DNA from 3 places in the Microbulbifer sp. NBRC 101763 genome. Region 3 is predicted to be linked to each of the others. Evidence: predicted binding sites of a transcription regulator. Region 3 holds the regulator's gene; each other region holds the start of a gene.

Evidence for each region. The regulator LexA, encoded in region 3, represses DNA repair genes until DNA is damaged. The targets are predictions, from matches to a motif close to ACTGTNTNTANANACAGT.
Region 1: a site for LexA is predicted at 1,555-1,572, ahead of recN (DNA repair protein RecN). Genes of this name have one in related genera too.
Region 2: a site for LexA is predicted at 1,633-1,650, ahead of imuA (translesion DNA synthesis-associated protein ImuA). Genes of this name have one in related genera too.

What each region holds. Positions count from the first base shown of each region.
Region 1 is NZ_BAABQV010000002.1:582,251-585,530, reverse strand. Features, by position in the region: gene dnaK (molecular chaperone DnaK) at 1-626, opposite strand, end outside; gene grpE (nucleotide exchange factor GrpE) at 750-1,391, opposite strand; gene recN (DNA repair protein RecN) at 1,624-3,280, shown strand, end outside.
Region 2 is NZ_BAABQV010000004.1:330,409-333,688, reverse strand. Features, by position in the region: gene ABWV76_RS12050 (BaiN/RdsA family NAD(P)/FAD-dependent oxidoreductase) at 1-908, opposite strand, end outside; gene dcd (dCTP deaminase) at 946-1,515, opposite strand; gene imuA (translesion DNA synthesis-associated protein ImuA) at 1,711-2,430, shown strand; gene ABWV76_RS12035 (Y-family DNA polymerase) at 2,453-3,280, shown strand, end outside.
Region 3 is NZ_BAABQV010000005.1:417,055-420,334, forward strand. Features, by position in the region: gene ABWV76_RS14700 (LOG family protein) at 184-822, opposite strand; gene lexA (transcriptional repressor LexA) at 987-1,592, shown strand; gene ABWV76_RS14710 (hypothetical protein) at 1,670-1,927, opposite strand; gene ABWV76_RS14715 (DUF6586 family protein) at 2,033-2,521, opposite strand; gene topA (type I DNA topoisomerase) at 2,522-3,280, opposite strand, start outside.

The sequences.
Region 1 (3,280 bases), on a different contig from region 3:
TCTGCAATTTCGATAATGGAGATATCGAAGGTACCACCACCCAGGTCGTATACCGCTACAGTGCGATCGCCACCCTGCTTGTCCAAGCCATAGGCCAGGGCTGCCGCAGTCGGCTCGTTAATGATGCGCTTAACGTCCAGGCCCGCGATACGGCCGGCATCTTTGGTTGCCTGGCGCTGGGAGTCATTAAAGTAAGCAGGTACGGTAATTACCGCAGCTTCTACTTTTTCGCCGAGGAAATCTTCCGCGGTTTTTTTCATTTTCTTCAGGACTTCGGCAGAAATCTGCGGCGGAGCTTTTTTATCGCCTTTCACTTCTACCCAAGCGTCGCCATTGTCAGCTTCGGTGATGGTATAGGGGACCATCTTGATATCTTTCTGTACAACGTCGTCTTTAAACTTGCGGCCGATCAGACGCTTAACCGCAAACAGAGTATTCTGGGGATTGGTCACCGCCTGACGCTTGGCGGACTGGCCCACCAGAATTTCGTTGTCGTCAGTGAAGGCAACAATAGAAGGCGTAGTACGATCGCCTTCGGCGTTCTCGATTACACGCGCCTTGTCACCATCCAGTACCGCTACACAGCTGTTAGTGGTACCCAGGTCGATGCCGATAATTTTTCCCATCTGTAAAATCCTCATTTGATGCGCGCCGCCAGCTCTGTTCTGTATGCAACGCGCGAATAATTCCTGATGTCAGCTATATTGGTGCCGGCCAGCGAAATTCAAGGCCGTTCCACTCATTTGCCGTTACGGGGCCTTACTAACCACAACCATGGCCGGGCGAACCAAACGACCGTTGAGGCGATAGCCTTTTTGAAACACCTCTAGAACCGTATTCGGCTCCACCTCCCCGTTGGGTACCTGGGTCATTGCCTGGTGCAATTCCGGATCAAACGGCTCGCCAGCCGGATCAACTACTTCCACAGAATTTTTCGTCAGGGTATCGACGAAAGACTTGTGGGTAAGCTCAATACCTTCCACCAATGCCTTATTGGATTCATCAGCGTTATCAATGGTGGAAAGAGCCCGTTCCAGGTTGTCCACAACCGGTAACAAATCCTGCAACAATTTCTCTACAGCAAACTTGCGTGCACGATCGATATCCTGCTGGGCGCGGCGGCGGGCATTCTGCTCCTCCGCCTGGGCGCGCAGGGCGATATCCTTCTGCACAACCAGCTGTTCCTGCAGCTTGATAATTTCATCGTGCAGCGCATCGGCACTTTCGGCTTCTTCGTGCAAAGCCTCTTCAGCCTGCTGGCGCTCCGCTGTGGAGGGGTCTTCTATCTCCGCGGAAACCGCCTCGTCTGTAGCTGTTCTGTGCTCGTCCGCCAGCGCTTCCGGCTGCACTCCCTCTGTGATCTGATCTTCTTCGCTGCGCTCTCTGGCCACTGCTTTCTCCGTCGCGTCGACTCTGTCAGTAATGAGTTGGGGCCCGTCCCGCGGGCTCTGGTGGCTATATGGGGCCATCCCCGTACAGTTCAAGTGGTTTTTTACGCTAGCGCACAGTGACAGGGGAATCTGCGCTTGACGCTATAGCTAACCCAAGGTGAATACTGTATAAATAACCACTAATTGGGCATTCATACCCATCCATATAAAAGGATACAGAAGCGATCTCTATATGTTGCTGCACTTGTCTATCAGCCAATTCACCCTGGTGGACCAACTGGAGTTGGAGTTCGGTCCCGGTACCAGCACCCTCACTGGCGAGACCGGCGCGGGCAAATCCATCACTCTGGACGCATTGGGGCTCGCCCTGGGTGGTCGCGGCAGTGCCGAACTGGTGCGCACTGGGGCCAATCGCGCCGATATTTGTGCCACTTTTGATATCTCCGAGCACCCAGCAGCGGGCCCATGGCTCAAATCCCAGGAGTTGGATGCAGGACAGGAAGTTATCCTGCGCCGCACTATCGGCGCAGACGGACGCTCGCGGGCCTATATCAATGGCCAACCGGTTACCCTGCTGCAATTGCGCGCCCTGGGTGAGCAGCTGATCGACATTCACAGCCAGCACGAACATCAATCTTTACTGAAAAAGGACACTCACCGTCGCCTGCTGGACGAGTTTGCCCAAGCCCAGGAGCTGGCTGCTGAAACCCGCAGCCGCTACAAGACCTGGCAAGACCAATACCGCCGCTACCGCACCCTGGCCAACAGTGTTGAAGAGGCCGAGGCACGGCGCCACCTGTTGCAGTACCAGCTCAAAGAGCTTGAGCAACTGGACTTGAGTGAGGGAGAAGTGGAAGCCCTGGAGAGTGAGCAGCGCCAGTTGGCCAATGCCGGTGAAATCCTAAGCGGCAGCTACCAGCTGGCCGCCCTTCTGTCCGGCGGCGAAGGCGATATCGCCGAGCAAATTCACCGCGCCCTGCAGCTGCTATCGGCCATGCCCGAGCAGGCACCGGCACTGGTGGAAGTGGCGCAAATGCTCGACAGCGCTCGCATCCAGGTGGATGAGGCTGCCGGCACTCTATCTCGACATATCGACCGCTTTGAAATGGACCCCGAACGCCTGTCAGAAGTGGAGGAACGCCTCAGCGCTATTTACCAGGCAGCGCGCAAACACCGTGTACAACCCAAAGAACTGCCATCCCTGCAGCAACAGCTGCAAGAAGAACTGGACGATATAGGCTCCGCAGACGCCCTGGAGCGACTCGCAGCGGAATGTGAAAAACTGGAGCAGCAATTCCGCAAAACTGCAGGCAAGTTGAGCAAACTGCGGGCAAAGGCTGCCACAGCGCTTGCCCACGCAGTGAATCAACAACTGGGCGATCTGGCCATGCCCCATGCAAAGGTCGAACTGGCCCTGCAAACCCTGGACAAACCCTGCAGCCATGGGCTCGAGGAGGTGGAAATCCTGATCTCCACCAATCCCGGCCAGCCCCCTCGGGCACTGGGTAAAATTGCCTCCGGCGGTGAACTTTCGCGAGTCAGCCTCGCGATCCAAGTGGTAACAGCACAGACTTCACGCACCCCCACACTGGTATTCGATGAAGTGGATGTGGGCATCGGCGGTGCCACAGGTGATGTTGTGGGGCGCCTGCTACGCCAGCTGGGTGAGACCCGCAATGGCCGCACAGGCCAGGTAATCTGCGTTACCCACCTGGCACAGGTGGCAGCCAGGGCCCATCGCCAGTACCTGGTGGAAAAACACAGTGATGGTGAGCGGGCCTTTGTGGCTCTGCGCGAACTGCTAAACGGCGAGCGCCGCGAGGAAATCGCACGAATGCTCGGCGGTGCTCCCAGCACCCAATCCCTGGCCCACGCAGAAGAGATGCTCT
Region 2 (3,280 bases), on a different contig from region 3:
AAATACTGCACCAGCTTTTTACTCCAGATCTCGGCCAATACGCTATGTAAATGGCTTTCCGGATTCTGTTGGCGACGCTGCTGTAGCCAGTCAGGCAGGCTATGGTTAGGGGCAAGATTAATTACAACTTCCTTGCCTTCACTCCAGTGACTGGAAGCCTGTAAAACTGCTGGACCGCTCACCCCCCGGTGAGTAAATAGCATTTGCTCTAGGAAACTGCCCTCGCCACAGGAGGCAGAGACTTCAAGAGCACTACCCGGCAGAGTGCTTTGCCGTTCCAGCTGGCGTTTGTGTTGGGTAAAAGGTACCAACGCTGGACGAGTGGGAACCAAGTCCAGGCCAAACTGCCTGGCAATTTCATAGCCAAACCCTGTAGCCCCCATAGTGGGAATCGAAAGACCACCTGTAGCCACTACCAAGGACTCACAGGTAACGGTGCCCAAACTGGTTTTCACCTGATAGCCCGCGGCTTGCGCCTTTATCGTGGATACAGAACAACGGGTGCGAATCTGTGCTTTGGCTGCACGACACTCAGCTAGCAGCAGGTCGACGATATCCTTGGACTTGTTATCGCAGAATAGCTGGCCGAGAGTTTTCTCGTGATAGGGAATCCCATATTTTTCAACCAGTGCAATAAATTCCCACTGGCTATAACGTGCCAAGGCGGATTTACAAAAGTGGGGATTACGACTGTAAAAATTTTCAGCGCTGGTATAGAGATTGGTGAAATTACAGCGACCACCACCGGACATCAGAATTTTTTTACCGACCTTATTCGCATGGTCCAGTACCAGCACACTGCGACCACGCTGCCCAGCTGTGGCAGCACACATTAATCCCGCTGCCCCGGCACCGATAATCAATACATCGACGCACTCAGGCAACTGGCTATTGGATATTTCAGACATGGAAAGATAGCTTATGCAGCTCAATCGCCCTTGGCGATCAGGTCCGGGGCAGGGTTACACCACGCTGCCCCTGGTATTTACCACCTCGATCTGCATAAGACACATCACAGACCTCATCAGATTCGAAAAACAGCATCTGTGCCACGCCTTCATTGGCATAGATCTTCGCCGGCAGATTAGTAGTATTTGAGAACTCAAGGGTCACGTGCCCTTCCCACTCGGGTTCCAACGGAGTGACATTGACGATAATCCCACAGCGCGCGTAAGTGGATTTACCCAAGCAAATAGTCAGCACCGAGCGGGGAATACGGAAATACTCCACCGTACGTGCCAGGGCAAAGGAATTCGGCGGAATAATACAGTACTCGCCCTCGACATCGACAAAGCTGTTCTCATCAAATGTCTTGGGATCCACGGTAGCAGAGTGCACATTGGTGAAGATCTTAAATTCACGGGCACAGCGCACATCATAACCATAACTAGAAGTGCCATAGGAGATGAGTCTGTCGCCATCATTGCCATGACGTACCTGGCCCGGCTCAAAAGGCTCAATCATGCCGTGCTGCTCAGCCATCCGGCGAATCCACTTATCGGACTTGATACTCACTCCGTCCCCCTAAAAAGAATAATCAGTACTCAACAAAAGAGGCGGAATCATAGCCGGTTTAGGCTGTGCAAAAAAGTGCCGATCAACCCCTCCCTCCCTTGTTGCCCTCAATTATTTACTGTATAAATTAACAGTAATACTGTACAAGCATACAGCTCTTTGCCAGCTTCAGGTTGGTAGGAGGGCCTGAATGGAGTGGCGGAATCCGTGAATAGCGCAGAAAACTTCTTTCAAAACAAGCAGTTAAAGCATCAGTCTGAGCGCCGAAATCTAGAGCAGATACTGGCGAGAACGGACATTTGGCAGGCAGCCAATGAGCAGCGGCGCCCTCTCAGCGGTATCCCCACTGGTTTCAGAAGCCTGGATGCCGTTCTCAGAGGCCACGGTTGGCCTCGCAATGCCACTACTGAACTTCTGCTCAATCAAACCGGTATTGGCGAAATGACCTTATTACTGCCAACTCTGGCCCAGCTGACTCAAGCAGGACAAATGGTAATACTGGTCAGTCCGCCTTTTATTCCCTACGCTCCGGCACTGGCTCAAAGTGGCATTCAACTGGAAAATTTATTGCTTATACACCCCCGGGGACATAAGGATACTCTCTGGGCGGTGGAGCAATCTCTACAATCCGGAAGCTGTGGTGCCTTATTGAGCTGGCAAGGGAATCATACTTTAGAGGATAAGGAACTGCGGCGTCTGCAACTGGCAGCTCGCAATGGGGAGTGCCTGCACTTTCATTTCCGCCCTATATCTGAATCCCAAAACCCCTCTCCCGCCAGCCTGCGCCTGCAGCTAGGCAGTGATGGGGAACAACTGGCTGTGAATTTATTAAAGCAACGGGGAGGCACTGGCGGCCAGTCTTTGCACTTGGCCCGAGGCGCCAATTTGATTCGTCGTGACAGGCCAATACATTGACCATCGCCCCGAGGTCCAGCTCATGCTTTGGCTTTGCATCCAATTTCCCAAGCTTCCTCTTGAAGCCCTCATCCGCGCCCAGGGTCGAGATACACAGCCAGGCGTTCTCGCCGTGGTCGAGAAGCAACTTGTTGTTCAGAGCAGTAAAACAGCCACTGATCTCGGTATTGAGCCAGGCCTCAGTATCGCTACCGCCTGCGCACTGAGCGCAGACCTTCAACTGTTAGAGCGGGATATACAGAGAGAGCAACTGCAACTCGAACGGCTGGCCCAGTGGGGCTACAGCTTTACCCCAGTCGTCTCCCCCAAGGCTGCCAACACTGTAGAAAACGGAAGCAGTGACCCAGCCTGCTTGAATCTTGAGCTCAGCGGATGCCTGAAAGCGAATGGTGGCCTCAGGGCCTTTCTGGATCAGTTACAGAATGAGCTGGGCCAAATGGGGATTAGCAGTGTTATGGGACTCGGACACAGCCCCAGTGCCGCACGGATGCTAAGCCAACTGAGAGAACATCGCCAGTGGCTGGCAGAAACTCGTGTAGCCCCCAGCCCACAACAGTGGAAACAATGGATTAGTTTTTCCCCGAGCAAGCTACTCGACTGCGACAATAAAACCATTACCAAACTATATGCCTGTGGTATTAAGCGAGTAAGCCAATTGCTTGCCATTCCCCTATCCGAAGTGGGCTCCCGTTTTGGTCGTCATTTTGTAGATTATTTGGCACGTTTAAATGGTAGCCGTCAGGACCCCGTACCCAACTTTAACCCTCCCGCCCGGTTCGATAGCGAATTATTTTTTCCCGATCCACTGGATAACAGTGAACAGTTGCTCTTCCCCGCCGGCCGCCTGATT
Region 3 (3,280 bases):
AAAGGCTACCGGGACCTTGCTTAAAGTAGCTACCATTTTTAGCAATATAAACGCAAAGAGGGTTTATCTCTTATCAAGAAAATTTGAATTGAGCTGACTAGACTACGAAACCCATTAGATCACTGGCCAACTCATTGTGGAGCTTTCAGTATCAGATGTTGGCATTTATAGAGTCGCGTTTGATCAGTCCCTGGTCCGCATATATTTCATAATCAGGTCCGCTGTCTCTTCGACGGTATCCACGATATGAAATAAATCCAGGTCACTGGCATCAATACAATTTCGTTCAAGTACTGTATCTACCAACCAGTTGTAGAGTCCTGCCCAATAGCGCTTACCCACAAGCACGATGGGGAAGCGACGGACCTTTTGTGTCTGCACCAATGTCAGCGCTTCAAACAGTTCATCCAGCGTTCCGTAGCCACCAGGCAAGCCCACAAAGCCTACTGCATGCTTAACAAACATAAATTTACGAACAAAGAAATAACGAAAATTTAAACTGATATCCTGGTATGGATTCGCCGCCTGCTCGAAAGGCAGCTCTATGTTTAACCCAATGGAGGTGCCTGGCTGATCGAAGGCTCCTCTATTACAGGCTTCCATAAGGCCGGGCCCTCCACCTGTAATCACGGGCACCCCCTCCGCAGCCAACAGCTCTCCCAGCTTTACCCCCTGTTGATATTCAGGGCTATCCTCGGTAAACCTCGCCCCTCCAAAAACTGTTACTGCTCCACTGAGCGCTACCAGGCGCTCTATTCCATCAACCAACTCGGACTGAATCCGCAGAACCCGCCATGCCTCTGGCATTTTCACATCTAACATTATTTTTTTCCCTCGTTGTCAGATCTTTCAACGATTACTCTCATTACTTGTTTTCATAAACAATGTAGCAGCTTATGAAGAGGCGGGTGTTAGGATTGCGTGAAGCTTAATTCTGTATATAATCCCAGCAACTGTATATAAATACAGAAAAGCTAGGTAAATCTATGACCAATCTCACCGCACGCCAGGCTCAGGTATTAGAGCTCATCAAAGCCTATCTCGATGATACTGGCTACCCTCCCACTCGAGCGGAAATCGCTCAGGAACTGGGGTTCCGCTCACCAAATGCAGCAGAAGAGCACCTGAAAGCACTGGCGCGAAAAGGGGCCATTGAGATGGTTGCCGGCGCCTCACGTGGAATTCGTATCCCCGATCACCAGTCGGGGCTTCCCATTATCGGGCGTGTAGCCGCAGGCAACCCAATTCTTGCTACAGAGCATATTGAGGATTACTGCGACCTTCCTGCCAGCTTCTTTCACCCCCCTGCAGACTTCCTATTGCGGGTTCATGGAATGAGTATGCGCGATGCGGGGATTCTGGATGGGGATTTGCTTGCAGTACAGAAAACTGAGCAAGTCAGGAATGGACAGATTGTCGTAGCGAGAATTGACGAGGAAGTAACTGTTAAGCGTTTCCGCCGCAAAGGTAATCAAGCGACTGTTCAACTGCTGCCAGAGAATGAAGACTTTGAAACTATCCAGGTGGATATGCGGGATAAGAACTTTGTGATCGAAGGCTTGGCAGTAGGCGTCATTCGTCAAACACCATAACCTGTATTAATCTCAAAGCTAAAACAACAACAGCGGCCAATGGCCGCTGTTGAATCATATCTCTATTAACCATTCAATCAATGGATAGTATGGTTAACCGGCATCGACTCATCTTCTTCTTCAAAGTAACCAGGCTCCAGATCATCCAAATTCTGTACAGTTTCTATACCTGCTTCCAGCATTGCACGCGCAACAGCCACTTTGTGTTTTCTCAGGAATTGTAGACTCTCAGCTGAGAAATGAATACTCACCAGAGGGTCCTCCTTGTGACCAGCACGACGCAATGCCACATCGCCATTGGCCAGCTCAATAATTTCGAAAGTTTCGGAGGACATTCGCTTTTCCTTCACTGCACATCAGTTTGCGCACAGTGTACCACAGGCAAATTAGAAGTATCAGGGGCCTAAAAGCCGAGAAACATGGTACGAAAGTACCTGCGACTAACACTCTTCCAGATTGGCCCGCTGCCTACGAATCAACTCAACCATAGATTTATGCCATTGCGTGAGCCCTTGAACGGTAATTGTTACCGGTTCCCGACCAACATTATGTATCGGTATCAAATTGGGCGCTTCGCGCTTAACCTCAGTATTTGACGGCAAAGACAATAGCAAAGTCCAGGCTTGCAGCAGCTGATTTAGCCAACTATCGGGCTGCTCATTCAATTGCTGTAACTCTTTCACCTCATTACTGGCCCTGCCCTGAGTCTCAAGGCTGTCAGCTATCATCTGAAGGGACTCCGGCTCAAAACCCAGCTGCAGCTGATGCGAAAGCTCAACAAGAAAAGCTCTGTATGCTTTCCAGAGCTGCAACACAACCGCCTCCTCAAGTGCGGCACTTTGCAGCGGTGACACATCACTGGTCAGCTGCAGTAACAGCTGGGCTTTGCGCAGAGCCGAGGCAACCTGCCCTGTAAACGGATTACTCATTTACTTTTTTGCAGCTATTTTTTTACGCACTGGCTTGCGCTTCGCTGTGGTAGCCTTACTGCCGGCCTCAACCTGCCAATTACCATCGCGGTAGAAGGCTCGCCACCCCGTTGCCTTGCCCTCCTCCTCAGACTGTACATACTGCTCTTGGGTCTTGCGGCTAAAACGAATTACTGTATCCCGTCCCTGATCATCCTCAACAGGAGCAGAGAACAGAAAAGTGTATTTAGGATCAATCTCACTCTTATGCGGGAGCAACTCCCTCACCAGTGGTGCGCGAGTTTCACGATTTTTAGGGAACTGGCTGGCAGCAAGGAACAAACCCGAAGCCCCATCACGCAGGATATAGTGATCCTCCACTTTTAAGCAGGCCAACTCTGGCATAGATACCGGATCCATTTTCGGGGGAGCCGGTTGGCCATTTTTCAAAAGCTTACGGGTATTCTTACAAGCTTCATTGGTACAACCGAAGTATTTTCCAAAGCGACCGGACTTTAGCTGCATATCACTGCCGCATTTATCACACTCGATAATTGGGCCATCATAACCCTTGATTTTGAAAGTTCCCTGCTCCACTTCATAGCCACTGCAATCCGGATTGTTACCACAGATATGCAGCTTGCGGTGTTCATCGACAAGGTAACTATCCATCGCTGTACCACATATGGCACAACGGCGCTTCTCACGCAGCAGCCGGGATTCTGCTTCTTCATCTTTATCTGCATCCACCGCTTCATCACCAGAAACCAGATTCATGGT